Regions from separate parts of the Glutamicibacter sp. NPDC087344 genome, predicted to be linked through region 1. Evidence: predicted binding sites of a transcription regulator. Region 1 holds the regulator's gene; the other holds the start of a gene.
What was found. The regulator HspR, encoded in region 1, represses chaperone genes until heat shock. The targets are predictions, from matches to a motif close to AAGTTGAGTCNNNNNGACTCAACTT.

Region 1 (14,937 bases):
GGTCGCTGGACGCCATGCGCAAGGAAATCGATAAGGCCAAACGGTACGTGCACATCCAGTTCTACATCATGGGTGATGACCCCGACTACGTAGACCCGGTGTTGGACTCGCTTGAGGCAGCGGTGCAACGCGGGGTCAATGTGCGTCTGCTTTTTGATCATCTGGGCACGTTGCGGGTCTCCGGTTACCGGCATTTCAAAAAACGGCTGAAAAGTTCCGGTATCACCTGGCGTCCTATGCTGCCGATTGACTTGATTGGCCGCCGCTGGCGTCGGCCCGATTTGCGTAATCACCGCAAGATCTTGGTAATTGACGGTGAAGTGGCGTTCACCGGCAGCCAAAACCTCATTGAGCCTGGCTACAAACGCGAATCCGCGCACAAGGTGGGGCGCGAATGGGTGGAGATGATGTTGCGTGTCGAGGGTCCTGTGGTGCGCAGCCTGGACATCACCTTCGCGACGGACTGGTGGCAGGAAGACGACGGCCAGGAGGTGCTGGTCGACATCACCGAGGCGCGGCATCCGCTGCCCTACGATGACCGCCCGGGAAGCACGCTGGCTCAGGTGCTGCCCAGTGGACCGGGATTCGGCGGGGAGAACAACCTGCGGTTGTTTAATACGTTGATCTATTCGGCCTCCGAACGTTTGATGATCACCAGCCCGTACTTTGTCCCGGATGATTCACTGCTTTATGCCATCACCACCGCGGCCCAACGCGGGGTGGAAGTTCACCTGTTCGTCTGCGAAGAGGGAGACCAGTTTCTGGTCCACCATGCACAGCAGTCCTACTATCAACAGCTGTTGGAGGCCGGAGTACGGATTCACCGGTACCCGGCACCCATGGTGTTGCATACCAAGTGCTTTACGGTGGATAACGAGGTGGCGGTCGTCGGGTCCTCCAACATGGACATGCGATCGTTCAGCCTGAACATGGAAATCTCGGTGATGCTGTTGGGTGAACAGATGGTTGACGCCGTGAACAAGGTGCAGAATGACTATCTGGAGATTTCCTCGGAAATCAGCCTGGCACAGTGGCGCCGGCGCCCCCGGATGCAGCGCTGGATCGATAACGTGGCGCGGTTGACTGCCACGCTGCAATAACCGCTGCCGGTTATCGTCCCCGTTCGCCGGACGCGGTGAGCGCCGCGCGCGGGAACTGCGAACCCAAGGCGGAGAGCACCCCGACGGACTTGGTGATGACCTCATCCCACTCGTCTTGCGCCACCGAGTCGGCGGTAATCGCCCCGCCGAGGCCGAGGCTCAGACGCCAGCGGCCATCGGCGAGCCGGTCGCAGACCAGGGTGCGGATCACCACGGAGAAATCGGCGGACCCATCTGCACCCAAATAACCTACGGCACCGGAATACAGCCCGCGCCGACGCTGGTTTTCCAACTCGTCCAAGATGTTCATGGTCGACAGCTTCGGGGCTCCGGTCATGGAGCCGGGAGGGAAGGCTTCACGCAGGGCCTGGGCCGCGAGGGCACGGTCGCGTAGTTGCGCGTCAATGGTGGAAACCATCTGGTGGACCGTTGCATAGCTTTCCACCGCACACAGGCGTGCCACCCGGACCGAACCGGGCAGGGCATGGTGCGAGAGGTCATTGCGCAGCAGATCGACAATCATGATGTTCTCTGCACGATCCTTGGGGTTCGTGGCGAGGTCCCGTTTGAGCTGCTCATCGGTGTGAACCGTGGCACCGCGCGGACGGGTGCCCTTGATCGGTTCGGCTCGCAGCGCCCCGGTGGCTCCGAGGCTGAGGAAACGTTCGGGGGAGATGCTGGCGACCTCGGTGTCACCCATCCGCAGGTAGTGGGCGAACGGAGCCGGGCTGGAGGTTCGCATCCTGCAATAGGCCTCAAAGGGACTGTAATTATTGGTGATGGCTGTCAGTTCGGTGGTGAGGCAGACCTCGTAGGTGTTTCCCTCGTAGATTTGGTGCTGCGCTTGCGCGATTTTCTCCTTGTAGGCCTGCTCGGTGTCGGCGCACACAAAATCTACCGGGTCCAGCTTTTTTGCCGTGCGCTGTTGTGTTCCAGCGCCGGCGACATGCTCGGTGACCCACTGTTCGACGTCTGCCGAGGCGTGGACAGCCATTTGCCCGGTGCGGTGGTTGATCACCAAAACAACATTGGGAGAGAAGAAGCTGGCATCCGGGCGCCGCACTCCGGCATTCGCTGAACCGGGGCCGGTGGCGGCCCCGACCTCGGCTTTGAGCTCATAACCGAGATAGCCAACCCAGGCTGGCAGCGGGTAGGAATCCGGTGCGGTACCCGGTTCAGGCCAGATCTTTTGCAATGACTCAAAAAAACCGGGCTGCAAACGCAGGGTCGCTTCGGCACGGTGCAGGCTGGTGCCACGGGCCGTGGTTTGCAGAACCGGGTAGGAGTCGCCGAGCGCCAACGCAATCAGCGAATACTTGTTCCGATCCAACGGGTCGCTGAGGTGGTGGCTGGTGGATTCCAGCAGGGCCGCGTGGGGCAACCCGTGGGCCAGGGATTCAAACAACGTCGCAACGTCAACCGGAACCGCTTGTTCACCAACCAGGGGAGGCGCCTGGGACGCCGGTGAAAACCCGGGAAGCAGTTCACGCAAGGTAGCGGGCAGGTAGGCACGCAGTCCCAGCAGCTGCTCAAACGGCGCGTGGGCACCGTCAGCGTTGAGCACCGCATGCACCTGCGAGGCTACGGCATCCCGTGCAAGATAATGATCTTCCTGAGCCGCCCAGCGCTCCCAATGCGGTGCGTAGGTCTCGCCGTCTCGTTGCAGGGCCCGCTGTTTGCGAACCGCGGCGGGCGCCTCCAGCCAGATGCTGAAATCGCTGAGCTCGCGAGCCTGCCGATGGGCGGCTCCGACACCTTCAACGATGATCACCTGTGCCGGGTGAAGAACCGCTGGTTCTCCCACGGAATCGGTGGCCCAATCCCACAGATTCCACGTCGCCGGCAGGCCTTGGCGCAACGTAGTGAGCAGTTCCGGCAACAGGTTTTGGGCGCCCTGAAGCCCGTCCCAGCCGTGATACAGATCTTCGAGGTGCAACACCGCAACGGAGCTTGTTGCCCCCAGCTGGGTCTCAAGTAGAGCAGCCAGGCTGCTCTTCCCCGATCCGGAGCGGCCGTCAAGGGCGATGATGAAGGGTCTAGCGGTTTCCACGAGAGGCTATATTACTCCGGACGTACTCAACGAGCGCAGGCAACGCTGCTGCAACGAGCTTCCATGTTTCGCGGAAGTCGCCCGCATCGCCATACCAGGGGTCGTACACACCCTGCCGGTCGTGGGGTTCATTCGCCGCGGCGGGGTCGAATGACCGGAACATCCGCAGCATGGGACGATCGCCGGGCTCAATTTCGCTCAGCGCCGGCACGAGATCTTCAAAATGGTCGGTGTCCATGGCCAACACCAGATCCATGGTTTCCAATTCATCGGGATCAACCACGGTTGCCACGTGTTCGGCGGCATCCAGTCCGTGGGCACGCAAGGTACTGGCCGCACGCGGATCGATTCCGTTGCCGGACTCGCCGTCGCTGGTGGCCCGTGAGCAAACCTCAACCTCGGTGATATCCGCATCGCGCAAGGCGTTTTTCAGCATGTACTCGGCCATTGGGGAGCGGCATATATTTCCCGTGCACACGATCATTATCCGGAACATGGCATCAGTCTATGGCCACTTCACAAATTGATCGAGGGGTAAGCGCAAGTTAATCGGCAACAATCCGGCAACGATTCTGAAAAACCTAAAAGTCGGTGGTGATTAGTGGATAAGGAGCATCATGGCGGCAACCAGAACAAAGAGCACCCCGAAGGCGATATTGAGCATTTTGGCTCCGCGCACGGTGGTGGTGAAACGTTGGAAGCTGCGGGCGGTGCCGGCAAAAAAGAAGAACATGACCAAGATGTCAACCACAACAATGGTGCCGATATAGATCAGGTACTGTGGCAGCATCGCTTGGTCGGTGCGAATGAACTGCGGGGTAAAGGCCAGGAAGAAAACGATGGCCTTTGGATTCAGGAGATTAACCAGCAGCCCGCGCCGTACCATGGCGCCACGGGTGAGTGTGCTTCCGGTGCTTGTTCCATCCGAGGAGACCTCGGGTTTCGACAGGATCATCCGAATGCCCAGATAGACCAGGTACGCGGCGCCGGCATATCGAATGGCTGCAAAAAGTACCGGGGAGCTGGACACCAAGAGCCCTACCCCGGCCGCGACGATGACCACGTGAATCAGCAGGGCTAGCTGTTGGCCGATGACACCCCAGATGGAAGCTCGCCAGCCTTGCCGCATGGAGTTGTTCATGGTGTTGATGGCCCCGGCACCCGGGGTGAAGCTGATGATGATCGATGCGCCAAGCAGTGAAAGCCAAAGAGAAAGTGCCACCTGTCTAGCGTAGTGGCACGGCAGGGTTTTGCCGGATTCGGAGTCCCGCAATGACTCGCACCTGACGAGGCGGCCTAGGTGTTTTCCGACACGACGATCAGCCGGGCCGTGTCAACGGCCTGAACCGCTTGGCTCAGGAATTCGCACAATAGCTCGATTTGAGGTGCGTCATAGGTGGAAATCAGTTCAAGCATCTTGCTCCCGAGCGGGCGGAACATTTCGCGTGCCTCGATTTTGGCCTTCTGCGTGAGGTGGATGTGCACGATGCGCCGGTCCTGTTCGCTGCGCTGGCGCGTGATATAGCCCAATCGATCCAGCCGGTCGAGCATGGCCGTGGTTGCCGGGGAGCTCAGTTGAAGTTCCCGGCTTAGATCGCGAGGCGAGGGGGCGGTGCCGGCCTGCTCATATTTCATCAGGATCGTCAGCCCGTGCATGTCGGTCCGATGCGGTCCGTAGTGATTTCCGGTGGATTCGACATAGCGGTCCGAAGCTTGGCCAAAGTCCTGAAGCAGCTGCATGAGCCGGGCGTGAGAGTGCTCTTCCATACACTAATGATAAACCAAGCGAACATTTCCATCATCAAACTAAAAGTTGGTACGCTGGTTCCGTTGGCCGTGGTGGCCAGCACCGCCAGACCACATTGAGGACAGCAAGATGTCACACGAAGCGAAAGTCGGCCAGCGCGCCGAACGTTCCATCAGCGGCAAGGCCATTGCCGTCCGGGCGGTGATTTATTCACTGCTGGTTGTTCTCTGGATCAGCGTCGCAGGAGTTGGCGGAATGACCTTCGGCAAACTCTCCGAGGTCCAAACAAACGACCAAACCGCGTTCCTGCCCACCAGTGCCGAAGCGACCCAGGCGCTGGAATGGCAAAACAAGTTCCGCACCAGTGAAGCAATCCCCGCGGTGGTGTTGATGACTTCCGCGGACGGTGTGCAGCAGGGGCAGGCCGACGCGCTCGCCACCGAGATCTCGGGGTTCGAATACCTCGACGGGCAGGTTACCGGGCCGATCATGTCCGACGACGGCCAGGCCGCCGAGTACATTGTGCCGATCTCCGCTGAGGTGAAAGCCAACGAAGCAGTCCAGGAGCTGCGCACCCTGTTGGCGGACGCCCAACCCGAGTCGGCGACGGTGTATGTCACCGGCCCCGCGGGATTCTCGGCCGACCTGATCGAGGCCTTCGGTGGCATCGACGGGGTGCTGCTGGGAGTGGCCCTTGTTGCAGTGCTGGTCATCCTGCTCCTGGTGTATCGCTCGCTGCTGCTTCCGCTCACGGTGCTGATGACCTCCGTCGTGGCCTTGTGCGCCGCGGTGCTGGTGGTGCATTTCCTGGCCAAGGAAGGTGTCATCCGCCTGGATGGGCAGGCCCAGGGCATCCTCTCGATCCTGGTGATCGGTGCGGCCACCGACTACTCATTGCTTTTTGTCGCGCGTCACAAGGAAGCCCTGTCGTCGGGTCTGAACCGGTGGCAAGCGGTGGCCAAGGCCTGGAAGCGTTCACTTGAACCGATCATCGCCTCCGGCGGCACCGTCACGGTGGGCCTGCTCTGCCTGCTGTTCTCGGATTTGAACTCCAACAAGGCGTTGGGGCCCATCGGTGCATCCGGCATCGTATTCTCAATCATCGCGGCCTTGTCTTTCCTTCCCGCGGTGCTCGGTTTGCTTGGCCGGGCCGCCTATTGGCCATTTATGCCCAAGGTCGAGGACCCGGAAACCCTTGAGCGGGCCGGCAAAGGGCTGTGGGCACGCATCGCCACTTTTGTTGCCTCGCATCCGCGCCCCATTTGGGTGGTGACCGCCCTGGTCCTGGCCGTCGGTGCGGCCTTCTCCCTGCAGCTCAAGGCGACCGGCGTGCCGCAAAGCGCGCTGGTCACCGGTGGCTCCGAAGCAAGTGAGGGACAGGTTGCCCTCGGTGAGCACTTCCCCGGAGGCAGTGGCTCCCCGGCGACCGTAATTGTTGATGAAGCCCAGGCGAATACCACCTTGGAAGCGGTCCTTGAGGTTCCAGGGGTGGACTCGGCCTATCTGCAGGCTGAAGACGGCGGGCCGGCCATGGCTCAGCGTGGGGCACCGGTGTACACCGTCGAGGGTCGGAACCTGATTTCCGTGACACTGAGCGATGCCGCGGATTCGGATGCCGCGGTTCAAACGGTGCACACGTTGCGCGACACCGTGCACGAGATCGATCCGGCGAGCCTGGTCGGTGGGACAACCGCGACGCAGATGGATAAAAACGCGACGGCCGAGGCCGACCTGTTTAAGATCATTCCGATCACGTTGATTGCGATCCTGGTCATTTTGATGCTTCTGCTGCGCTCCATTGTGGCCCCGCTGCTGTTGATGGTCACCACGGTGCTTTCCTACGGAACGGCGATGGGCGTCAGTGCGCTGGTCTTCAATAACGTTTTCGATTTCGTGGGCGCGGATCCATCGGTCCCGCTGTTCGGTTTTGTGTTCCTGGTGGCCTTGGGTGTCGACTACAACATCTTCTTGATGACCAGGGTGCGCGAGGAAGCGCTGGTTTACGGGACCCGGGAGGGAATGCGCCGGGGTCTGACCGTCACCGGCGGGGTGATCACCTCCGCTGGTATTGTTCTGGCGGCAACCTTCGCGGCACTGGGGGTTGTGCCGATCATGTTCCTGGCCCAGCTTGGTTTCATCGTGGCCTTCGGCGTGCTGCTGGATACATTCATCGTGCGAAGCCTGCTGGTTCCGGCGTTGGTGGAGGATATTGGTTCCGCGGTCTGGTGGCCCTCCAAGCTTGCCCGCAAGAAGGACAAGGCCGGTGCGCACCGGGCCTAACCCAGTGCGCTGGCGTGGTTGACGTGGTGGAGATCTCCTGTGATTCGACCCGTTGACGGGCTCCGGGCCAGACAAGCCCGGAGCCTGCCTGTAGAATAGAAACTTGTACGTATCCAAGACGGGACATCTAGTTCGACTAGGCCCGCACGGTGCGTATTCGTCGACAGACTTGATTTCCTTGAACAAAAACTCCCGGAATCCTGGAGTTTTTGCACGGGTGCGAAGCATGATTCATGCTGGCCCGTACCGGACTTCCTCCTGGATCGGCGAACCACAGCGTCGAAAACGACGTGCGAATTCAGAGAGAAAGTTTGAGCATTGACCTCTACTTTTAGCGCCCTTGGCGTGCCCGCGAACCTGGTTGACGTACTGACCGAGCGCGGCATCGAAACCCCGTTCCCGATCCAGGAAGCAACCCTTCCTTCCACCCTTGCCGGTGGCGACGTGTTGGGTCGCGGCCAGACCGGTTCGGGCAAGACCCTGGCCTTTTCCTTGCCCCTGGTGGCTCGCCTGGCTGCCCGCCCGCAGCGCCGCAAGGCTCGTTTCCCGCGCGCCCTGATCATGGCGCCGACTCGTGAGCTGGCCACCCAGATTGCCAAGACCGTGGATCCGCTGGCCGCCGCCAGCGGCCTGCGCACCACCGTGATTTATGGCGGTGTGGCGCAGAGCCGTCAGGAAAAGGCGATGAACGAGGGTGTTGACATTGTTATTGCCTGCCCCGGCCGCCTTGACGACTTGATCAAGCAGAAGATCGTAGACCTCTCGCAGCTTGAAATTTCGGTGCTTGATGAAGCCGATCACATGGCCGACATGGGTTTCTTGCCGGTGGTGCGCCGGATCATGGACCGTATGCCGACCGGTATCCAGCACATGCTGTTCTCCGCTACCTTGGACAACGGCGTGGACAAGGTTGTTAAGCGTTACCTGAGCAACCCAACGATTCACTCGGTTGATGCGCCCAAGGCCGCGGTGAACACCATGGAGCACCATGTTTTTGTGATCCCCAACGATGACAAAAAAGACCTGATTCGTGTGCTCGCGCAGGGTACCTCGCGCCGCATCATGTTCATGCGCACCAAGCACCACGCCAAGAAGATGGCGGTAGTGCTCTCCAAGGCTGGTGTGCCGGCCGTCGACCTGCACGGCAACCTGTCCCAGAACGCCCGCGACCGCAACCTGGCGGCTTTTGCCTCCGGTGAGGCCAAGGTCTTGGTTGCTACCGACGTTGCCGCCCGAGGGGTGCACGTCGACGGTGTGGAACTGGTGGTTCACATTGATCCGCCGGCAGAACACAAGGCCTACACCCACCGTTCGGGGCGCACCGCGCGTGCCGGTTCCAACGGCACCGTGGTCACCATCTGCACTCCTGACCAGCAGGGCGATGTTGCGACTTTGCTGAAGCAGGCCGGGCTCAAGGTTCCTTTTGAAAAGGTCAGCCTGGAATCCCAGGTCGTCAAGGACGTTGTAGGCGACGTTGCCGAGTTGGTTCCATACGCCGCGCCGGTGAAGCAGCAGAGCAACCAGGCCAAACGTAAACCTGCCGGTGAATCAGCTGGCAATCGTGGCGGCCGTGGGCAGCGTGGCTCCCGCGGTCCACGTTCGGCGGGCGACGGCGCAGGCCAGGCTCGCAGCGAGTCGGGCCGCCGTAACGAGCGCGGACCGAAGTCTGCCGGGGGAGAACGTCCAGCACGCGCACCTCGGGCCGCCAACGCCGAGCGTCCGGCAAGTGCCGGCCGCGGTGCAGGTTCCGAACGCCCATCGGGTGCCGCCGGTCGCGGGACACGTCAGGGTGCGCGAGCCGCAGCCGGGTCAGCTGCCGGGGGCCGTTCACGCGGTCCGCGCCGTGCCTCCAGCCCTGCCACCCGCAGTCGCTAAGGATCAACTTCCAGCCAATACGATTGGCTGAGCATCTAAAAAATCCCCGCCCGGATACCGGGCGGGGATTTTTTGGCCTTGAGGTCAAACTCGCGGTGACCGTGTGGTGCGAGCGGTTAGTCCTGTGGCTTTTTGCGCCCGAAGCTAAAGTAGCTTAGCGGCCCGAGGAAGTTGATGAAACATAGCCCCACCCAGAGCCCCTTGCTTCCGTTGATCTGTTCGGGTTTGCGTCGGTAGATGTCGATCTGGGCCGCGGCAAACAGCAACACCTCAAGGGTCCCTGCAACGATTGCGGCGGTGCGTGCCACCGGGGAAAGCTGAGAGAACTTCTTTTTGCTTCGAGCCATCATTTAGCCTTTGATCTGTTGTTTTCAGGGCTTCAAACGGTGGACCGACGGAGCCAGAAAAAGTTTTGTGCTTACGGGAATTATTCTGCCACCCCACCCGTTGAATAAGACAGAGCGCAAAGTTGAGTCGACTTAACTCAAGTTAATTTGACAGTCGAAAGCGGCTGAGTAAACTTGAGTCCGAAGCGCTCAATGGAGGTGGAAGCCTCCAGCGTTAGACATTTTTTCACTAGGCAAAGGAGAGCCATTATGTCGCGTGCCGTAGGTATTGACCTTGGAACCACCAACTCTGTCGTATCCGTGCTCGAAGGTGGTGAGCCAACCGTTATCGCTAACGCGGAGGGCAACCGCACAACCCCGTCCATCGTTGCTTTCTCAAAGGGCGGCGAAGTCCTGGTTGGCGACATCGCCAAGCGCCAGGCAGTAAACAACATCGACCGCACCATTGCGTCGGTCAAGCGTCACATGGGTACCGACTGGACCGTGAACATTGACGACAAGAAGTACACCGCCCAGGAAATCTCGGCTCGTACCCTGATGAAGCTGAAGAACGACGCCGAGTCGTACCTGGGTGAGAAGGTCACCGACGCGGTGATCACCGTTCCTGCGTACTTCAACGACGCCGAGCGCCAGGCCACCAAGGAAGCCGGCGAAATCGCAGGCCTGAACGTGCTGCGCATCGTCAACGAGCCAACTGCCGCCGCTCTGGCCTACGGCCTGGAGAAGGGCAACGAAGACGAGCTCATCTTGGTCTTCGACCTCGGTGGCGGTACCTTCGACGTGTCCCTGCTGGAAGTTGGCAAGGACGACGACGGCTTCTCGACCATTCAGGTTCGCTCGACCGCAGGTGACAACCGCCTGGGCGGCGACGACTGGGATCAGCGTGTTGTCGACTGGCTGCTGGCTCAGGCCAAAGCCAAGGGTGCCGACCTGTCCAAGGACAAGATTGCCCTGCAGCGCCTGAAGGAAGCCGCTGAGCAGGCCAAGAAGGAACTGTCTTCGGCTACCAGCACCAACATCTCCCTGCAGTACCTCTCGGTCACCCCTGAGGGCCCGGTTCACCTGGACGAGCACCTTTCGCGTGCAAAGTTCCAGGACCTGACCGCAGACCTGCTGGAGCGCACCCGCAAGCCATTCAACGACGTCATTGCCGAAGCCGGCGTGAAGGTCTCGGAGATCGCTCACGTGATCCTCGTTGGCGGTTCGACCCGTATGCCAGCCGTTGCCGAACTGGTCAAGGACCTGGCCGGCAAGGAAGCCAACAAGGGTGTCAACCCTGATGAGGTTGTCGCCGTGGGCGCCGCCTTGCAGGCTGGCGTGCTGAAGGGCGAACGCAAGGACGTTCTGCTGATCGACGTCACCCCGCTGTCCCTGGGTATTGAAACCAAGGGTGGAGTGATGACCAAGCTGATCGAGCGCAACACCGCGATCCCAACCAAGCGTTCGGAGACCTTCACCACCGCTGAGGACAACCAGCCGTCGGTTTCCATCCAGGTTTTCCAGGGCGAGCGCGAGTTCACCCGTGACAACAAGGCCCTGGGCACCTTCGAGCTGACCGGTATCGCACCGGCTCCGCGTGGTATCCCGCAGGTTGAGGTCACCTTCGACATCGATGCAAACGGTATCGTGCACGTGTCCGCCAAGGACAAGGGCACCGGCACCGAGCAGTCGATGACCATCACCGGTGGTTCCTCGCTGTCCAAGGAAGACATCGAGCGTATGGTCCAGGAAGCCGAAGCTCACGCGGAAGAGGACAAGGCCCGCCGCGAGGCTGCCGAGACCCGCAACGCCGCCGAGCAGGCTGCCTACTCCATCGAGAAGCTGATCAAGGACAACGAGGATAAGCTTCCTGAAGAGGTCAAGACCGAGGTCCAGGGCGACGTTGACGCACTGAAGTCCGCGCTGGAGAAGCAGGACAACGACGACGAGGTCAAGGCCGCGTTTGAGAAGTTGCAGGCTTCGCAGACCAAGCTGGGCGAGGCGATCTACGCCAACACCCAGGCCGAGGGCGCAGCCGCCGGCGAGCAGGATGCACCAAACGCTGATGAAGACATCGTCGACGCCGAGGTCATCGACGAAGACGAAGCCGACAAGAAGTAGGGAGTTTAGGAACATGTCCGAGGCAAAGGACCAGAACGAAAACTTCGGCCAGGAGCCGGAGAACCAGCCAGAGGCAGCTGACCAGCAGCCAACTGCTGACGCTTTGGGTCAGGCCGAGGCGATCCTGAACGAGGCTGGCGAATCAGTCACCGGCGAGCAGGACGAGGTGAGCGAGGTCGTGACCGAGCTGCGCAACGACCTGCTCCGCCTGCAGGCCGAATACGTCAATTACCGCAAGCGGGTAGAACGCGACCGTGCAGTGGCGCGTGAAAACGCGGTGCAGGGAATGCTTTCGACCCTGTTGCCGGTGCTTGACGATATTGACGCGGCCCGCACCCACGGCGATCTGAACGAAGGCCCTTTCGCCTCGATTGCCACCAAGCTGGAGACGATCCTCTCGCAGCATGGCCTGGAGCGCATCAATGAGGCGGGGGTCGAATTCGACCCGAACGTCCATGAAGCGTTGCTGCGCCAGGCTGTGCCGGAAGTTCCAGCCGATCACGTGGGACAGGTGCTCCGTGCCGGCTACCGCAAGGGAACCAACGTCCTGCGCGCCGCCCAGGTGCTGGTCGCCACCGGTGAATAGCAACTAGCTAACCCAACTGAAACTGCCCACTGTCGAATTCTCGCCAGTGGGCAGTTTCGAATTCGCAAGGAAAGGATGAGGCCCTGATGGCAAGTCAGGACTGGATAGATAAAGATTTTTACGCAATCCTCGGTGTCTCCAAGGATGCCTCGGACGCGGATATCAAGAAGGCGTACCGAAAGTTGGCGCGCAAGTACCACCCTGACACCAATGCCGGTGATGCCACCGCGGAACAGAAGTTCAAGGACATCACCGAAGCCAACTCGGTCCTCTCCGACAAGGAAGAGCGCGAGCAATACGACGCGATCCGGGCCATGGGCTCCGGGGCCCGTTTTTCAGCCGGCGGTGCCGGTGGCGCTCCGGGCGGCGGAGCAGGATTTGAAGATATCTTCTCCAACCTCTTTGGAGGCTCCGGCGGGGCACGCCAGCGCGGCGGGCAACCGGACTTCTCCGACCTGTTCGGCGGTGGCGGTGGTTTTGGCGGCTTCGGCGGGCAGAGCGCCCCGCCACGCAAGGGGGCGGACCGGACCGCGAACACCTCGATCTCCTTCGCTGGCTCCATCAACGGAACCAAGATCGGCCTGCGTGAGCCGAACGGCGAGGTCATCGACGTGCGTATCCCGGCAGGCATCAAGGACGGCCAGTCGGTGCGTGTGCGCGGTCGCGGCCAGGCAGGTGCCGCCGGCAACGGGGATTTGATCGTCAAGGTCAAGGTTGCCGAGCACCCGTTCTTCAAACGCGAAGAGAACAACATCCGGGTACACGTCCCGGTGACCTTTGACGAGGCCGCCCTGGGCGCAAAAATCCACGTCCCAACCTTGGACGGGGAAGAGGTAACGGTCAAGGTTCCCGCAGGTTCGAACTCGGGACGCACCTTGCGACTGAAGGGCCGCGGAGTGAAAACCTCCAAGGCCACCGGCGACCTGCTGATCGTGCTGGATGTGGTCATTCCGCAGAATCTTTCGGATGCCGCGAAGAAGGCAGTTGAAGACTTCGCCGCCGCTACCGAGGGCGACGATCCGCGCGCAGATCTGGCCGCCAAGGCCAAGCTCTAAACGCGGCCCAGACGATCGCCGCATGCCTGCGCCACAGGGTTCAACACCCTGTGGCGCAGGCGATAGACTCACACTACAGCCAAGGCAGAAAGGTGGTTGAAGCACCGTGAACGGGGATTTCCTGCGACCTGTCTTCGTCATTTCCGTCGCCGCGCAGCTAGCCGACATGCACCCGCAAACACTGCGCCAGTACGACCGCATTGGACTGGTTTCGCCCAGCCGGCAGTCCGGCAAACAGCGTCGTTATTCCCAGCATGATGTGTCGTTGTTGCGCCAAGTCCAGTCGCTGAGCAAGGACGGGGTCTCGCTTGAAGGCATTAAACGGATCCTTGAGCTGCAAAACCAGGTTGCCAGCCTGAAAGATGAAGTCAACCAGCTGCGCACCGAACTGAACTACGTGCGCCAGGGCCAATCACGGATCTTCGCCGCCGGGACCGTCGCAGGCGACGTGGTTTCGCTGGCCCGCGGCATGCGCCCCTCGCGGCCCGAACCAACCGTAACGTTGTTCCCGGTACGTCGCGCCATTGGCCGCTGAAATCCCGGGATGAACCGCAGGATAGACAATGGCTGAATTTTGGAACACCCCGGAGAACCCGTTTCTCGAAGCACGCAGGTCCTGCCAGCAGGTATCGTGCTACCGCAGCCATGTTCACGATAGGTTTTCCGTGGGACTCATCGACGCCGGCTCAACGCAGTTCACCGGGGCGGCCGGGGCCACGGCCCAGCTGCTGCCGGGGGATGTGATCGTCATTCCGGCCGGACACGTGCACGCCTGCAACCCCGAGGCAGGAACCTGGGAATACCAGATGATTCACGCGGAGCACGTGTGGGCAACCGAGTTGCTGGGAGAAGACCGGTCGCCACTTTTTGAGAACGTGCGGATCATACGCGATGCGCAGCTTCATGATCGCATTTCTGCTTTTATCGCAGCGCTCTTCGACGGCCTGGATCTGGCGCAGTGCCAGCATCGGTTTCGAACAATCTTGCAAGAACTCCAGGATGCCCCACCGCACCAGGTGATCGGCTCTGAAGCCCAAGGCAACCACGAAGTGTGGATGCAAGAGGTTCTTGAAATCCTCAGTTCTGCAGAAGCCAACCCCGACTTAACCGAGCTCGCCGCGGTGGCGGGTGTGAGCAAATATCACCTGATCCGCTCGGTGAAGCGCCGCACCGGACTGGCGCCCATCGCATGGCGGCAAAACTCCCGGATCAACGCCGCGCGGCAGTTACTGCGTAGCGGCGCATCGGTGGCTGATACCGCGGCAACCCTTGGCTACGCGGATCAAAGCCACTTCCACAGGGCTTTCCGAGCCCACGTGGCCGCGACGCCGGGAGCCTACGGAAAATAGGGCAATTTCGTTCAATACATCGACGCGGAATTCGCGCACGATGGGTCCATGAATGAAATAACCTTCGACCTCGAACAGGCTGCCGACACCTTACGCACCTGGGCACTGGATGAATCGCTCAAGGCTACGGTCAAGTCCAATCCACAGGTGCTGGCGGCAGCCAGGAGGATCGCCAGTCGCTATATCGCCGGGGAAGACCTAAGCTCGGCGCTCCAGCTGGTCGAATCGAATGCGCGGCGCGGTCATCTGGCAAGCATCGAATGTGTTGGCGAATCGGTGCGGAATCGTGAAGAAGCCAGGCAAGAAACCGAAAAATTTATCGAAATCGCCCGCAGCCTGAAACGCCTTGAGGTTGCCAGCACCATCAGCCTGGACCTGTCACACGTGGGACTGCTGGTCGACGACCGGTTTTGTTATGAGAACGCCGCCCGGATTGCCGAGGCGGCAC
Region 2 (14,937 bases), on a different contig from region 1:
GGCGGCATCGCTCACCTCAAGGCCAAGCTCCTGCTCGCTCAGGCGCTCGCAGGTTTCGGCCAACACGAGCTTCACGATCTGGCCGATCTCCGACTGGCTCAGCTTGCTGAACAGCAAGACCTCGTCCAGCCGGTTCAGGAACTCCGGACGCATGAACTCGCGGACCTTGCTCATCACCTTGGCCTTGATCTCCGCGGATTCACTGGTCGCGCTGGACGACGTGAAACCGAAGTTGCCGGCCTTGTTGGCCAAGTATTCGCCACCTAAGTTGCTGGTCATCAGGATCAACGTGTTGGAGAAGTCCACGGTGCGCCCGGACGAATCGGTGAGCCGACCGTCGTCGAGTACCTGCAGCAGCACGTTGAAGACGTCCGGGTGGGCCTTTTCGATTTCGTCGAGCAGGATCACCGAATACGGGTTGCGGCGTACCTTTTCGGTCAGCTGACCGGGCTGGTCATGGCCGATGTAGCCCGGAGGGGCTCCGATCAGGCGCGCCACGGTGTGCTTCTCGCCGTATTCGCTCATGTCCACACGGATCATCGCGTCGGCTGAGCCGAACAGGTTGGTCGCCAGTGCCTTGGCCAGCTCGGTTTTGCCCACGCCGGTCGGACCCAGGAACAGGAAGGACCCGATGGGACGCGCTGCGGGGGACAGGCCCGTGCGGTTGCGGCGCACCGCGCGGGCGACCGCGGTCACGGCCTGGGACTGCCCGATCACCGAATGATGCAACGACTCTTCCAGCGTTGACAGGCGGGCCTTGTCATCCCCGGAGATTCGGGAGGTCGGGATGCCCGTGGAGCGTGCGATCACCTCAGAGATCTGGGTTTCGTCCACCACACGGGTGACACCTGCATCGCCGGCGGCTTCCGCGCTGGCAATTCGTTCACCCAGCGCGGTGATGTGATCGCGCCAGGCGCTGGCATCCTCAAAACGCTCCTCGCCCACCGCGCGGGCCTTATCCCGTTCGGCCTCGACCAGTTCGGCGCGCAGCCCCTGCACGTCTTCGGTGTCACCGGCGGCGATCGAACGGCGCGCTCCGGCAATATCGATCAGGTCGATCGCCTTGTCGGGCAGCCGGCGGTCGGTCAGGTAGCGAGCCGACAGGCTCACCGCGGCCTTGAGTGCTTCCGGGGTGTACTGCACCTGGTGGTGGTCCTCGTAGGATTCGCGCAACCCTTCAAGGATCGCCAGTGCGACCTCTTCAGAGGGCTCTTCCACGGTGACCTTGCCGAAACGGCGGGCCAGGGCGGAGTCTTTCTCCACCTTGCGGAACTCGTCCAACGTGGTGGCGCCGATCAGGTGCAGCTCGCCGCGGGCAAGTCGCGGCTTGAGGATGTTCGCGGCATCCATATTGCCCGATTCGCCCGAGCCCGCGCCGACCAGCAGGTGCATTTCATCGATGAACACGATTGCCTGGCCTTCGGCGTCCGCGACTTCCTCCAACAAGCCGGTCAAGCGCTGCTCGAAGTCGCCGCGGTAGCGGGTCCCGGCAAGCATGCCGGGCAGGTCGATGGAAATCAGGTGGGCGCCGCGGATCTGTTCCGGGACTTCGTCGGCCACGATGGCTCGCGCCAAACCTTCGGCGATGGCGGTTTTGCCCACACCGGCTTCACCGATGAGCACCGGGTTGTTTTTGGTCCGCCGGGCCAGGATCTCGATGACCTGGGCTAGTTCGTCGTCGCGGCCGATCACCGGATCAATCTGCCCGTCGGCGGCCAGCGCGGTCAGGTCGGTGCCGTAGCGCTCCAACATGGAGACCTCGGACTCTTCCGAGTCTTGGTTCTGTCCTGATTGGGCACGCTGGACCTGTTCCATGGCTGCCTGTTGCAGCGACTGCCCGGTAATCCCATGCTGGGCCAGCAGGTTGCTGACCGGGGACTCCGGGTTGAACACAAACGCGAGGAACAGGTGATCCGGGTCGATATAGGTGGATCCGTAGTTGCGAGCGACCTGGTAGGCATCGAAGAGGCTGCGCTGGGCGGCAGATGAAAGCCGGGTTGGCTTTTCCTTTTGCTCATGGCGCTGGGGCAGATGAGCGATCGCGTCCTTAGCTAGCGACTCGACGTCCGTGCCCATGGCTTCGAGATGAGAATTGATTGGCTCGGTGCGCAACAGCGCAACAAGCAGGTGCAATGAGTCGATTTCGTCGTGGCCGTGTTCATGCGAGATGGACGCGGCGGTGTTGACTGCCTCGTGGGTACGCGCCGAAAGCAACCGGGTGATGTCAATCGGCCGGGCAGCTTGTGCGCGCGAGGAAAGGAACCGGGAGAGAAATTCCTCGAACGAGCCGTTGTCGGGAGAGCCGAAGAATGCTGGCAAGTGAGCCTCCTAGTAGAAACTTGAGTGGTCTATGCTCATGTTCAACGTATTCGGCGCGAATCTATTCCCGGCATCCTTCGTGAACGTCCACAAAGAGGTTCAACTCACGTCCAGCAGGACCGTCTATTGGTCGCGAGGAATCTCAATAAGTCCCATACGTGTCGCGGCTACAAGTGCCTGTACCCGGTCGCGAACCTCTAGTTTTGCAAAAATTTTGGCCATGTGTGTTTTTACGGTGGCTTCGGAAATCTTCAGGGTTCGACTGATTTCGGTGTTATTAAGGCCGTTCGCCAAAAGTTTGAGAATTTCGACCTCGCGCGCGGTGATCCCGAGGTCTTCAATCAAATCCCTGACTTCCTGGCGGGTGTCGCGGTAGGCCGACTGAATTGCCGAAACCAGGTCTGAAGATACGGATGGAGAAATGGCCGCCGTTCCGTTGTAGACCGCATGGATGGCGCTGATGATCTCAGCTGGTTCGGTGTCTTTGACGAGGTATCCACCCGCGCCAGCGGCGAGAACCGGAACAAGATAGTCATCGGAAGAGAACGCTGTGATGGCGAGAATGGCAGGGCTGTTTTGCGCTGACTTGATTTCGCGGGTGGCCTCAACACCGTCCATGATCGGCATCTGCAAATCCATCAAAACAACGTCAACAGCATTGTCTTGGCAGAATTCAACTGCTTTTAACCCATTATCTACGGATTGAAGCGTTACAATTCTCTGATCCGTTGCTAGGATTGTGCCCAAAGCACTTCGGATAAGAGGCTCGTCGTCAACGATGAGCACTTTAATCGGTTCCATCAGTTTCCTTAGAAAGATACTGCAGACCAACTCCGGACTGCCCACTCGAACTATATAAGATTACTCAAACATGGGGTGTGTTATGAAAGCTTTGAAGATGCTCGCCGTTGCAGCGTTGGTACTTGCGCCGATCACTGCTGTTGCAGCTCCGGCCTCCGCCGACAGTGGCTCGACAGTAATTGGCGGCGGCGCCGTTGCTACTCCTGCTGGCTGGGGAACTGACCTGTCGAACTGGTTCTGCAAGCACTACGGCATCTCCTGCTAGTAGAGCTGTCCGCTTGACTTCAGTGTTAACCCAGTGAAGTATCGGCGTATGAAAGCACGGCTTAAAGACACCCTGACCAAGCAGTTTGATGGTCGGGGTGTCATTGTTTGGGCGGGTACAGCCACGTTGTTGGCTATCTCAGCGACTGAAATTGTTACGATCCTGCAAGACGGGGTTATTGACTCAACTGCGAAATCTATACGTGGGGCGCTGGCTGGTGTCACTTTGTGTATTGCCTTGGTTATCGGGCGCCGTTGGGTTGGTGCTTCGCTTGGCATTTATATTGCATCTGCGTTCTTTTTCTTCGGCAACGGTCAGTTGCTTTTCTGGATGGTTTTTTCAGTTGTAATCTTTTCGGCGCTTGCTGCGACGGCCAAATCGCGTCACGTCAGGGTCTGGTATCTGACATTGCTGGTTGGGTGGATGCTTCAATTCATCATTCGTGCAGGTGCTGATGCGATCTTGATCCTCTTTCTTGCCCCGCTGGCGGCGTTGTCCTACGCGTTGACCCGCAGTATTTTTCTATTGCGAGAGCGAAACGCAAAGGCAATCAAGGCAATGAGGGCCGCGGACGCTAACGCTCGTCAGGCGATCGAAGCGGAACGCAAAAATATCGCGCGGGATCTGCATGACATCGTGGCTCACGACATCACCGTGGTTGCCATGCAGTCCAAGGCCGCAAAATTTGCCAACGACGGGCAGATGGCGTTGGACGCTATTGACGTAATCGCCAAGCTCAGTACCGAGACATTGCACGACTTGCGCCTGATGCTCAACGTATTGAGAACAGACGGAACCATGGCGGACCCGGCGTTCAGTACAGGGGATAAGCCCGCCGCGACGACGGTTTACGCAGTTCAAGGAGTTGAACTCTTCTCTCAGCGCCTGCGGGAAGCAAATTTTGTTGTGTCATCGCACACCGAGGAAAAAATTTCTGATCTTCCGCGCTCTGCGCAGACTGCGCTGTATCGGGTGATGCAAGAAGCGACAACCAACGTCATTAAGCATGCTTTGCCAGGCGGTGAATGCACCATTTCCTTGGCTGTTCAGGGCTCCGAAGCTCGGCTCAAAATTACTAATCAGATGCCGGAATCAAGCTCTGAAAACCATTCACTTCCGGTGGGTGGCAGTGGACTGATTGGTATGGAGGACCGGATGAAAGCGTTCGGTGGTCGTTTTAAGACCGCAGAGCGCAATGGCCACTGGATTTTGACGGCCAGTATCCCGTTCTGAGCCCTACCCTCCTACTTAAGTATGATTTCGCAATTCTTGCAGACGCGATAAGTTATATACGTATCGGTGAAGACCGATCACCGGTTAGGTACTTGGTGGTGTTTTGCGAGTGGCATCATCAAGGACCAAGGGTGATTAAAAGGTACGTTGCGTTACTGAGCGAACGATCTTTCATCGGCGTTGTGCCCCCATCGCACGCCGTTGTTCGCAAGTGACGTAACGTACCTTTTATAACTTAATCCCCAGGAATTTTCTCGTGACAGTGTTCACAAAATCGCGAGGGCGGCGCGGAATCTCTATATCCTGATTCCAAGAATCCGTGAACATTGCGAAAGCGAGCCCCCATGACTGTCCAGACTGAATCAAACGTCTACGAAGCGCTCACCATCGATCCGGCGTCCGCGGATCAGCTCTTCTTCGAAGCCCGCAGCGCGAACTCCTTCAGCGACGAACCAGTGTCAGATGAAACTCTTGACGCAATCTACGAAACGATGAAGATGGGCCCCACGCTGATGAACAATCAGCCGCTACGTATTACCTGGGTCAAGTCCGAAGAAGCGCGTCAGACGATCGCTGGAACCATGTCCGGCACCAATGCTCAGAAGGCGCTTACCGCCCCGGCACTGGCTGTGCTGTCCTTCGACACCGAATGGCATGAAGAATTCGAGAACTTCTTCCCGCATGCGCCGGAGCGCAAGGCGATGTTCGAGAACGCCGAGGTGCGTACCGCCGTGGGCAACAACAACGCCTGGCTCCAGGCTGGTTACTTCATCATGGCCGTGCGAGCTGTTGGATTGGCCGCCGGACCGATGGGCGGTTTCGATTCGAAGGCTGTTGATCAGGCTATCAACGCCGAGAACAACCAGAAGTCGTTCTTGATTGTTAACGTTGGCAAGCCGGGAGAGAACCCTTGGTTTGATCGCCTGCCACGTCACGACAGCGAACTGGCTACCCGCAGCATCTAGCCAGCGGGACGGGCTGAGAACAAAAAACATCGGGAGTGCAACGTCGCGTTGCACTCCCGATGCTTTTGGGTCCCGCAGAAAAGTATTACCGCGCGGTCGTTGGACCTTCGCCGGTCGAATCGGTCCCGAGGACATGATCCGAGACCTTGGTCAGTGCACGCTCCAATGCTGATCGGAGAACTACCGGTACGGTGATCTCGTCTTCGATGACAACCAGCCCTTCGCGTTGGAAGCTGCGCAGCAAGCTTTCCACCTGCGGGATCACTACCTCAAGGCTGGCGATCAGGTGATGCTGTTCTTCTGGCAGATCATCGGTTGTTGGCACCTGCAATGCGAATTCGGTGCGCGGCGGTGTGCTTGACGCTGCATTGCTCAAGACCCCGGCAGTCATTTCTGCGATGGTCGACTTGCCTGGCGTATCCAGCGTGTTGATCAGCACGTGGGAGAAGAGCACCTCTGCAATGAGTTCCTTGACCAGCCGTGAGCCGGGGCCGGAAGCGCCCTGCAGTGCCTGCGCCAAGGATTCGGTCGGCATGGCGTTCGGTGCCTGATAGCGAAGCATTGCGGTGCCAATCAGCGCATCCCAATAGGCCGATAAGCGTGGGATCTCAGCCAGGCCGCCCACCGTGCTGCCGTCCGCAGGCTCCCACTGGACCGAGCCGGTCTCGGCTGGCTCGGCCGTCTCGTCAACGGTAACGATCAGGCCCAATGCGGAGGCCGCATCTTGCAGTGTTTCGCCGGTGAGAACACCGGACGGTGAGGTTGGTTTGCCTTCCCCGACCCAGTTGACCAGTTCGCGAGCGGCAAAAACAAAAGGCATGGATTCCAGCTCGGCATTGGCCTCGTCGTCCTCCAGGAAAGGCACGACGATCGGAGAATCTCCGGCCATCCGGGAGAGGAACTCAAAGGTCTGCTTGAAGTCATCCACGCTTCCGCCGAAGTTGGCAGTGGTGCCGAGGAAGGTGAGGTAGTGCTTGAGGATCGCCGCACTGGCCTCGGCCACTTCTTTGCCTAATGACGACAGATGCCCCAGCTGTTCGCCGAGCACCTCTGGATCCAGGGTTTTGACGTCAACGGTCTTGCGCAGCTGAGCATGAACCGTGAGCAGCGTCGTGAGGCCTTCTACTGCTGCCCGGGTCTCGCTGGCCGGTTGGCCTTCTTCCTGGAAATGACGGAAGAGCTGGGATTTGAACGGTTGCAGTTCCTGGCGCACTTCAGACTCGAAAGGAACCGAGCTTGCGCCTTCGCGGCGTGCGGGATGACCCTGTGACTGCTTTTTCTTGGCTGGTTTACGTGATGCCATAAGTTTGCTGGTTTTCCTTAACTAGGCAGGAAAGATGATTCCCCTCCAGTCTACTTAGACATCGAATCCTTCAACCCGACCACAGGGCTTTGACCGATGAGGGTGAGGGAATCTATTCAACTATGCGATGCAAACCGTAATAAATACGGTACTCATTGTTGATCTCCGCAAAAAATTCAGATCACATCAGTGTGTGTCTGCGATCACCGTGGAATCCTCAGACCCCGTTGATTTTCGGCCAATTTCAGACGAGAGTGAGTTGCAACGGCCCTGTGCGGAGGGGCTGTGACTAGAGGAGTGTGGATCATGGGTGCGGCTGTTCCTGAGCATGTGGTTGTTGTCGGTGCGGGATTTGTTGGTTTGTCGACTGCTTGGTACCTGCAGGAAGCTGGCGTTAAAGTCACCGTCGTGGATCGCGGAGGTGTGGCTTCCGGGTCGTCATGGGGAAATGCTGGCTGGCTGACTCCCGCCCTGACCCTGCCGATTGCCGAGCCATCGATCTTTTCCAATGGTCTAAAAATGATGCTGGATCCAGCCTCGCCCCTGTATATTCCGCTGAAGGCCGACACTAAACTGCTGCGCTTCCTGCTCGGTTTCGCTTGGCATTCAACCCCGAAGAAGTGGGAAGAGGCCATGCGCATCTTCTCTGAAATCGGGACGAGCGGCCTGGATGCTTTTGACGAGATTGCTCAAGACACCGAAAAGGGCCCCGGCACCCGAGAGCTGACCAAGCCAGCGGAGCCGTTTTTGACTGGGTTCGTGTCCATGAAGGACCGCGATGCCTTGCTTCACGAGTTTGAAATGATCCACAAGACCGGCGGCCATGTCGATTTTGAAACTCTGACTGGCGACCAGCTTCGAGCTATCGAACCCACCCTGTCCGAGAACGTTGTGGCAGGTGTCGCCGTCAAGGGGCAACGTTATTTGAACCCACCGAAGTTCATGGCTTCCCTCGCTGAATCGGTGATTGCCCGCGGTGGAGACATCATCGGCGCGTTTAACGTCACCGACGTGCGCGATCACGGGGGTTCGGTCACCGTCATCGGTTCCGAAGGACGTGCAATTACCGCAGATCATGTGGTGTTGGCTACGGGGGCCTGGATGACCGACTTGGCGGCCAAATTCGGGGTGAAGGTCGTGGTGCAGGCCGGTCGCGGGTATTCGTTCACCGTTGAGCCGGAGCATATGCCGACCCATCCCATCTACTTCCCAACCCAGCGTGTTGCCTGCACACCTCTGGGCGATCGCTTCCGCGTGGCCGGCACTATGGAGTTCCGCGACGTCAACCACAAGCTGGAACCGAAGCGTATCGAAGCGATTGTCGCCGCGGCCACCCCGGTCTACCGGGGGATCAAATGGGAGAACCGCAAAGAGGAATGGGTTGGCGGGCGCCCCTGCACCGCCGACGGACTTCCCCTGGTCGGACATACTTCGTCGCCACGCGTTTCGGTAGGCGGCGGGCATGGCATGTGGGGTGTGGCCCTCGGGCCACTGACCGGAAAGATCTTGGCGGCGCAGATTACCGGCCAGAATACCCCGGCCATTGCGCGTCATTTCAACCCGCTGCGCAAGGGTTTCTAAACCCTTCTAAGACATACCCGAAACACCAAAAGGCAAACCGGCCCGAATGCACGCATCCGCGAGCAATCAGGCCGGTTTGTTGTTTGTGGTGAGTTTAGCGGTGGCGGATGGACTCTTCGGCCAGCACCGAACGATAGCCTTCGCGGTAGCCGGGAAATTCTAAGGCGAATCCCGTGGAGAGCAGTTTGGAATTCTTGACCCTGCGGTCCGCGGCGCGACGAGTCGACGGTTCGGCGGCTTGCGGGGGAACTGGCAGATCCAGCTGCGCGGACAGGAAAGCGAAGATGTCCTCCAGCTGGGCCGGCTCATTGTCGGTCACCATGTACAGCTCATCGGCGCGTTCGCCCATGCTGGCCACGTGGACGATTGCCTGAGCTAGGTCGTCGCGGTGGATGCGGTTGGTCCAGTGCGACCCAACGGGCAAACGCGCGGTGCCATTGCGTACCTGGGTGATCAGGTGGTTGCGCCCGGGGCCGTAAATACCCGACGCACGCAATATCGTCACCGGCAGTCCGGAACCCAAGAACTCTTGCTCGGTGAGGGCAAGAATTTGGGAGGTTTCGCGGTTTGGCTCAGCCGGTGTCGACTCATCGATCCATTCCCCGTGATCCCCGCCGGATACCGCGGTGGAGGAAACGTACACAAGACGTTTGAGATTGGGCGCCTGCTCCTGAAGTGCGTGAACCAGCCTCCGCGCAACCTGCAGGTAAGCGCGCTCGTAGCCCGGGACATCGCGGCTGGAAGGCACCGGGGTGAGGAGAACAACCTCGGTGTCCGGGTCAATTCGTGGCCAAGGCCGCTGATCCTGAAGATCAACATCTTCCCCGTGTAGCGTGGCGGGAAGTTTGGAACTGTTCCGGCGCCATCCGGTCACATGATGTCCCAGCGCGGCGAATCGCAACCCCGCTTCGGTTGCCACATCTCCGCAACTGATCAACAAAACTTTCACGCTACTCCTTGATTGGACGTGTTGAAGGCCGCTTGAGCCACATGACCCCAGCCTAGGCGCAGGCTGGCGGCGGAGCCACATTGACCTTCGCCGGAACCACCAGCGCTGTATCTGCAAAACAGGGTACAATCTCAATTGTTCGAAAGTATATCCGAATAAATCTTCCGTGGGATGTTTTGAAGTAGGTGAGGCAGCGGTGGTAGATGCAGACCCATTTGTGCCCGAAACAGCCAGTCAAGGGCCGGTGCAGGCGGTCTCCGCCATGGGTTTCCCCTCGCCTGCCAGGGATTATTTCGACGGTGGTTTTGATCTGAATCGACTGCTGGTCAAGGACCGGGTCTCCACCTTCATCATGCGGGTGGGTGGTGATTCGATGCAGTCTGCCGGGATCTATGACGGGGATGAAATCATCGTGGATCGCTCCGTCCCGGTGCGTCACAATTCGGTGGTGATCCTGACGCTCAACGGCCAATTGCTGGTACGCCGATGGCAGATCGACGGCCAGCGGGTGGGATTGTTGTGCGATGAATCGCCGCTGCCGGTGGTGCTGACCGAAGGCGATGAGGTCAGTGTGTTTGGTGTGGTCACGAGGTGCATTCACCATGTCCGGTGACCACGTTGCGCTGGTGGACGTGAATAATTTTTACGTTTCCTGCGAGAGGGTTTTTGATCGTTCGTTGATCAACCGTCCAGTGGTGGTGCTCTCCAACAACGACGGCTGTGTGGTCGCCCGCTCTCAGGAAGCCAAGGAACTCGGCATTGGCACCGGTGAACCGTTCTTCAAGGTGCAGCGTTACATGCGCAGCCACGATCTCGCCGTGCGCTCAAGCAATTACGAGCTGTACGGAGATATGTCCGCGCGGGTCATGGAACTTCTGGGCCGTTACGGGACCTGGCACGAGGTGTATTCAATCGACGAATCTTTTGTCGGGTTGGAAGGCACCTTGGAGCAGGTGCGCAGCACCGCGGCGCAGATCCGTGCGGCAATAGACCGGCTGATCGGGGTGCCGGTGTGTGTGGGAGTCTCCTCAACCAAAACGCTGGCGAAGTTCGCTAACCACGTCGCCAAACACAACACGAACCTCGGCGGGGTCTGTGTCCAGGATCTGATGGATCCGCAAGTCCTCGAGCGGATCAAATCATTGGTTCCGGCTACGGATGTTTGGGGTGTCGGACGTAAAACCGGGGCCAAACTAGCTGGCATGGGCATTGTTTCCATTGCTGATCTTGAAGCGGCCGACCCGCTGCTGATCCGCCGAAAATTCTCGGTGGTGCTGCAACGTACTGTATTTGAACTCAACGGGCAGCGTTGCATCGGCCCGGTTGAAGAACGCAGCGACAAGGGACAAGTCATGTTCACCCGCTCGTTCTCAACCCCGGTGCGGACCCGTGAATCCATGGAAGAAGTCATGTCCATCTATGCGCAAAAAGCGGCTGGGCGTTTGGCCAAGGAGGGACGCTACGCCTCACTGTTAACGGTGACGGCGGGAACAAGCCGATTCGCCAACGGGCAGGCATCCTTTCCCAGCACCCAGGTGCGCTTACCGTCGCCCACACGAGACCCCATCATGCTCACTCGCATCGCGGTGGCGGCCATGAACGAATTGATGATACCCGGAGTGGATTACGTCAGGGGCGGAGTGATCCTCTCCGGGCTCAGCGATACCCCGGGCGAGCAGCAGTTGGATCTTTTTGGCCAGGGTGAGCACACGGAAAATGCCGATCCGGTGAACGTCTCGGACGTGGTGCAGGATATCTCGGCCAGATTCGGGTCCAAAGCAATTGGGTTGGGGCGTGCGGGCATTGCGCAGAGTCCTTCGTGGTCGATGAAGCGCGAGCATATCTCCCAGCGCTACACCACCGAGTGGGATGAGCTGCCGCTCGCGCGAGCCTGAACTGCTGGTTGGGCGGCACCATGTTTCCATGCAGGATCGAGTGAAAGAATGGTCCCATGACACCTCGTACACACCGGTTTGTTGCCCTGGGTTTGCTTTCCCTTCTGGTGGTGAGCGGGTGCAGCAGCGCTGGATCGGACGGGCAAACCTCGGCACCCGACACTGCGTCCACCGCGGAGCCGACTAGCTCGACGTCCGGTGTGAGCCCGTCGGCTTCCGGCTCGGAACTAGTTCCCAGCGAAAGCCCGGCCCAGGAAACCGAAGCTACCCCAGAACCCACGTCCAGCAACGGTTCAGAGTTGCGGGATCGGGCCGCGGGCCTGGTTGCCCGGATGAATGTCCAAGAGCAAGCCGCAAGCCTGGTGATGGCCGGTGTTCCCGCCACCGGGGCGAGCAGTGCTGAGATCGCCGCGTTGCAAAAACAAGGAATCTCCAACATCTTTTTGCGCGGGCGCTCTTCGCTTTCGGTAGCCCAAACCGCGGACAAGGTTGAAGATATTACCGACAAATTGGAGAAGAATCTCCCGGAAAAGCTGCCGGTGTGGGTTGCGACGGACCAAGAAGGCGGCTTTGTCAGGGTGCTTCAAGGACCGGGATTCACCCAGTTGCCCACCGCGCTGACGCAGGGCACCTGGTCCCAGGAGAAACTCGAATCCCAGATCACGCTGGTTGGCGATGAACTTGCCGACGCCGGGATCAACGTCAACTTGGCACCGGTGGCCGATGTGGTTCCAACCAGCATCGGCACGGAGAATGCGCCGATCGGCTACTTCGGCCGCCAATATGCTGATAATGCCCAGCAGGTGTCCGACGCCGTGCTAATGGTGAATCAGGCGCTGGAAGCCAAGGGCATCCAGCCGGTGGTTAAACACTTCCCCGGGCTGGGAAGGGTGAGCGCGAATACCGACACCTCCAGTTCCGTCACCGATACCGTGACCGGTGTCGATTCCCCGGACCTTGAACCCTTCAAAGAATCGATTTCGCAGGAGATCGCTTGGGTGATGATTTCAAATGCACGCTACACCCGCATCGATGCGAAGACCGATGCACCTTTTTCAGACAAGGTCATCACCGGGTTGTTGCGTGAACAGCTGGGCTACGAAGGCTTGGTCATCTCGGATGACCTGTGCGACGCGAAGCAGGTATCCCACCTCGCGGTGGGCCAGCGAGCCATACGATTTGTGGCGGCCGGCGGCACCATGCCGTTGTGTGTGAGTGCCCCTGATGCGATCACTATGGCCGTGGCGCTGGCCAAGGAAGCGGCGAACAATCAGGAGTTTTCAGCCCAGGTGCAGCAGCAAGGCCTTGGCGTCCTTGGCATTGCGGTCGACGGTCACCGGAAGACGGGTGTCGTCCAGATCGGTGAACAGGGTGCCGGTGGCCCCGAAGTCGACCTTCGGTTTGGCCACGTTGAACTTGACCCATCCGGTCTGGTCGATCGGAACCATCGATCCTTCCTCATTGGTGTTGTACCAGGAGTAGCTCGCCACCCGGTATGAGATGACCGCGGAATCCTCGGTCAGGCCCAGCGCCGCCAACGACACCGGCAAGATCGCCGTGTTGGTGTCGAAGCTGTTGGTGTCCACATCTCCCAGCACCCCGTTGACCGGTTGCAGGTCGACCTGTTCGCCGGTCTTCAAATCGAAGGTGGCGGCCAGATCAAGGTCGACTTCATCGATGGCCGTGGTGAAGGTGACAAAATCCGCGGTTCCGTCGTTATCGGTATCGATTTCAACATCAAGCTCCGTGCCACCGGCAAGGTGTGCCCAGTTGGCCCAGGTGGAGATGCCGATATTCAGCAAGCCATCGGCAACACCGGTGCGCGGTGCGGTGCTCGAAGCGCCGACATGCTGCAGGTCCATCGATCGTGCGCCGGGAATGGCGTCGAGCGAGGACGGGCCGCGTTTGCTGCTGGCACCCAATTCAAAGGCTCCCAGCAGGGAGAAGACCTGGCTAGGACCCTGGCCGGCGGTGATGTCATGACCCTTCAGCGACAACTCCAGAGCCGAACCGTTTTTGCCCTTCTTGACCGTCTTGATTTTTCCGGACATATCGGCGGCGAGTTTGGGCGCAGCCTGGACCGGAACCCGCAAGGTCGGAGCCGACTTGCTGGTCAGCTCCACCCGGCCGGTGGCATCCGCGACCCAGGCCCGTTCCAAGCCGGACTGCGCGGTATCCAGGGTCGGATCCATGCTCTTGGCCCACCGTTTGGGGTCGACCTTGAGGGTGATCTTCACCTTGGCGGTTTTACCCGGTGCAAGACTCACCGTCCGGCGGTCGAGGCTGTAACTGGCGCCGGGAATTTCCGTGGCCGGCACATACTTCACCGTGTAGTTCTGGGTTTTGCGGCTGGTGTTTTTCACCGTGATATCCCGGCTGGCCTTGTACTGCTTTTTCCCTTCAAGCTCGATGACGCCAAACACCACACTGGTCAGATCTTTGTCCTTGGATGCGTAGGCGTAGGCAGGGGTGGAGATGGCTTGCCGCGCCATCACCCGGCCAGCACCCACCCGGGTGGGGCCGTACGCGTTGCCCTTAGCATCAAGGATGTCGGTGGCGGCCGTGTTCATCACGATGCTCTTGGCCTGCGCCGGAGTCAGGTCCTTGTCTTCAAGGACCAGCGCGGCGATTCCGGCAACCAGCGGGGTAGCCATGGAGGTTCCGGACATGACCGCCACGCCGTTGCCGGTGCCGACACCAACCGAACCGATCTGGGTGCCCATGGCGGCGACATCCGGTTTCACGATGCCGTTGGAGCCGTGGACCCCGCGGGAAGATGAAGGATTGAGGGTGTCAAGGACACCGGAAGGGCTGGAAGCCGCCCCGGCGAAGTCAGGGGACAACGTGACTTTCAGCGTGCCCGCCTCGGCGGCCGGACGCAGCTTGGTGGAGTTATCCAGGGTCAGCTGGGCGCCGGGGATCGTGGTGTTGCCGGCGATGCCGGCATCGAAAACGTTTGCCTCGGAATCCAGCAGGATACCGGTGGCGCCTGCAGCCTGGGCGTTGTTGAAGCGGGCCGCGGAACCGCACGGGAATTCGCCGTTCTCGCTCCACTTCAGCCAGACCCACTTGCCGGTCAGCGATCCTGCCTCAAAGGCGTTGCAGCCAAAGGCATTGGCCGCTGGGGCCATGACCACCTCGCCGGACAGCGATGCCGGATCTGCGGCGGTGTAGTTGAAGTTCGCCGAATACTGTCCGGCAACGTCGCCGGCGACATCCGAGGGGGCATCAACACGGATCTTGTCCATGGTCAGGGAGGAGCCAACCGAGTTCGCGACGGTCAGCGAGCTGCGGGAGTTGCCCGGTGAGCCGCCGACATCGGTAACGTCTCCGGCATTGCCGGAAGCCACAACCGACAGAATGCCGGCCTCGGAGAGTGCGTCAACGATGTCATTTTCCGGATCTTCGACCGGGGAATGGTCCGAACCCAGGGACATATTGACCACGTCTGCACGATCCGAGAAGTCGCCGTCGCCGTTTGGATCAAGGACGTAGTCCAAGGCCTGCCCGACCACATCGGAGGAGCCCGTGCAGCCGAAAACGCGGATGCCGATCAGCTGGGCTTCTGGTGCGGAGCCGGGGCCGACCTTCATGCCCATCACTGTCTCAGCGTCCAGCGTGGAGTA

Region 2: ACIOWL_RS11230 (ATP-dependent Clp protease ATP-binding subunit) is a predicted target of HspR. The motif match lies at 2,337-2,361, and genes of this name have one in related genera.

Annotation. Positions count from the first base shown of each region.
Region 1 covers NZ_JBIUXY010000004.1:392,618-407,554, forward strand. Annotated here, with positions in the region: gene cls (cardiolipin synthase) at 1-1,100, shown strand, start outside; gene ACIOWL_RS09435 (chorismate-binding protein) at 1,111-3,150, opposite strand; gene ACIOWL_RS09440 (low molecular weight protein-tyrosine-phosphatase) at 3,137-3,646, opposite strand; gene ACIOWL_RS09445 (LysE family transporter) at 3,749-4,372, opposite strand; gene ACIOWL_RS09450 (MarR family winged helix-turn-helix transcriptional regulator) at 4,447-4,917, opposite strand; gene ACIOWL_RS09455 (MMPL family transporter) at 5,027-7,177, shown strand; gene ACIOWL_RS09460 (DEAD/DEAH box helicase) at 7,496-9,052, shown strand; gene ACIOWL_RS09465 (PLDc N-terminal domain-containing protein) at 9,169-9,399, opposite strand; gene dnaK (molecular chaperone DnaK) at 9,649-11,499, shown strand; gene ACIOWL_RS09475 (nucleotide exchange factor GrpE) at 11,513-12,085, shown strand; gene ACIOWL_RS09480 (DnaJ C-terminal domain-containing protein) at 12,172-13,140, shown strand; gene ACIOWL_RS09485 (heat shock protein transcriptional repressor HspR) at 13,247-13,675, shown strand; gene ACIOWL_RS09490 (AraC family transcriptional regulator) at 13,704-14,489, shown strand; gene ACIOWL_RS09495 (proline dehydrogenase family protein) at 14,538-14,937, shown strand, end outside.
Region 2 covers NZ_JBIUXY010000005.1:237,077-252,013, reverse strand. Annotated here, with positions in the region: gene ACIOWL_RS11230 (ATP-dependent Clp protease ATP-binding subunit) at 1-2,319, opposite strand, end outside; gene ACIOWL_RS11225 (response regulator) at 2,443-3,120, opposite strand; gene ACIOWL_RS11220 (hypothetical protein) at 3,203-3,385, shown strand; gene ACIOWL_RS11215 (sensor histidine kinase) at 3,434-4,618, shown strand; gene ACIOWL_RS11210 (malonic semialdehyde reductase) at 4,963-5,583, shown strand; gene ACIOWL_RS11205 (hypothetical protein) at 5,669-6,886, opposite strand; gene ACIOWL_RS11200 (NAD(P)/FAD-dependent oxidoreductase) at 7,193-8,467, shown strand; gene ACIOWL_RS11195 (SDR family oxidoreductase) at 8,562-9,416, opposite strand; gene ACIOWL_RS11190 (LexA family protein) at 9,583-10,029, shown strand; gene ACIOWL_RS11185 (Y-family DNA polymerase) at 10,019-11,311, shown strand; partial or broken gene ACIOWL_RS11180 (glycoside hydrolase family 3 N-terminal domain-containing protein) at 11,368-12,576, shown strand; gene ACIOWL_RS11175 (S8 family serine peptidase) at 12,592-14,937, opposite strand, start outside.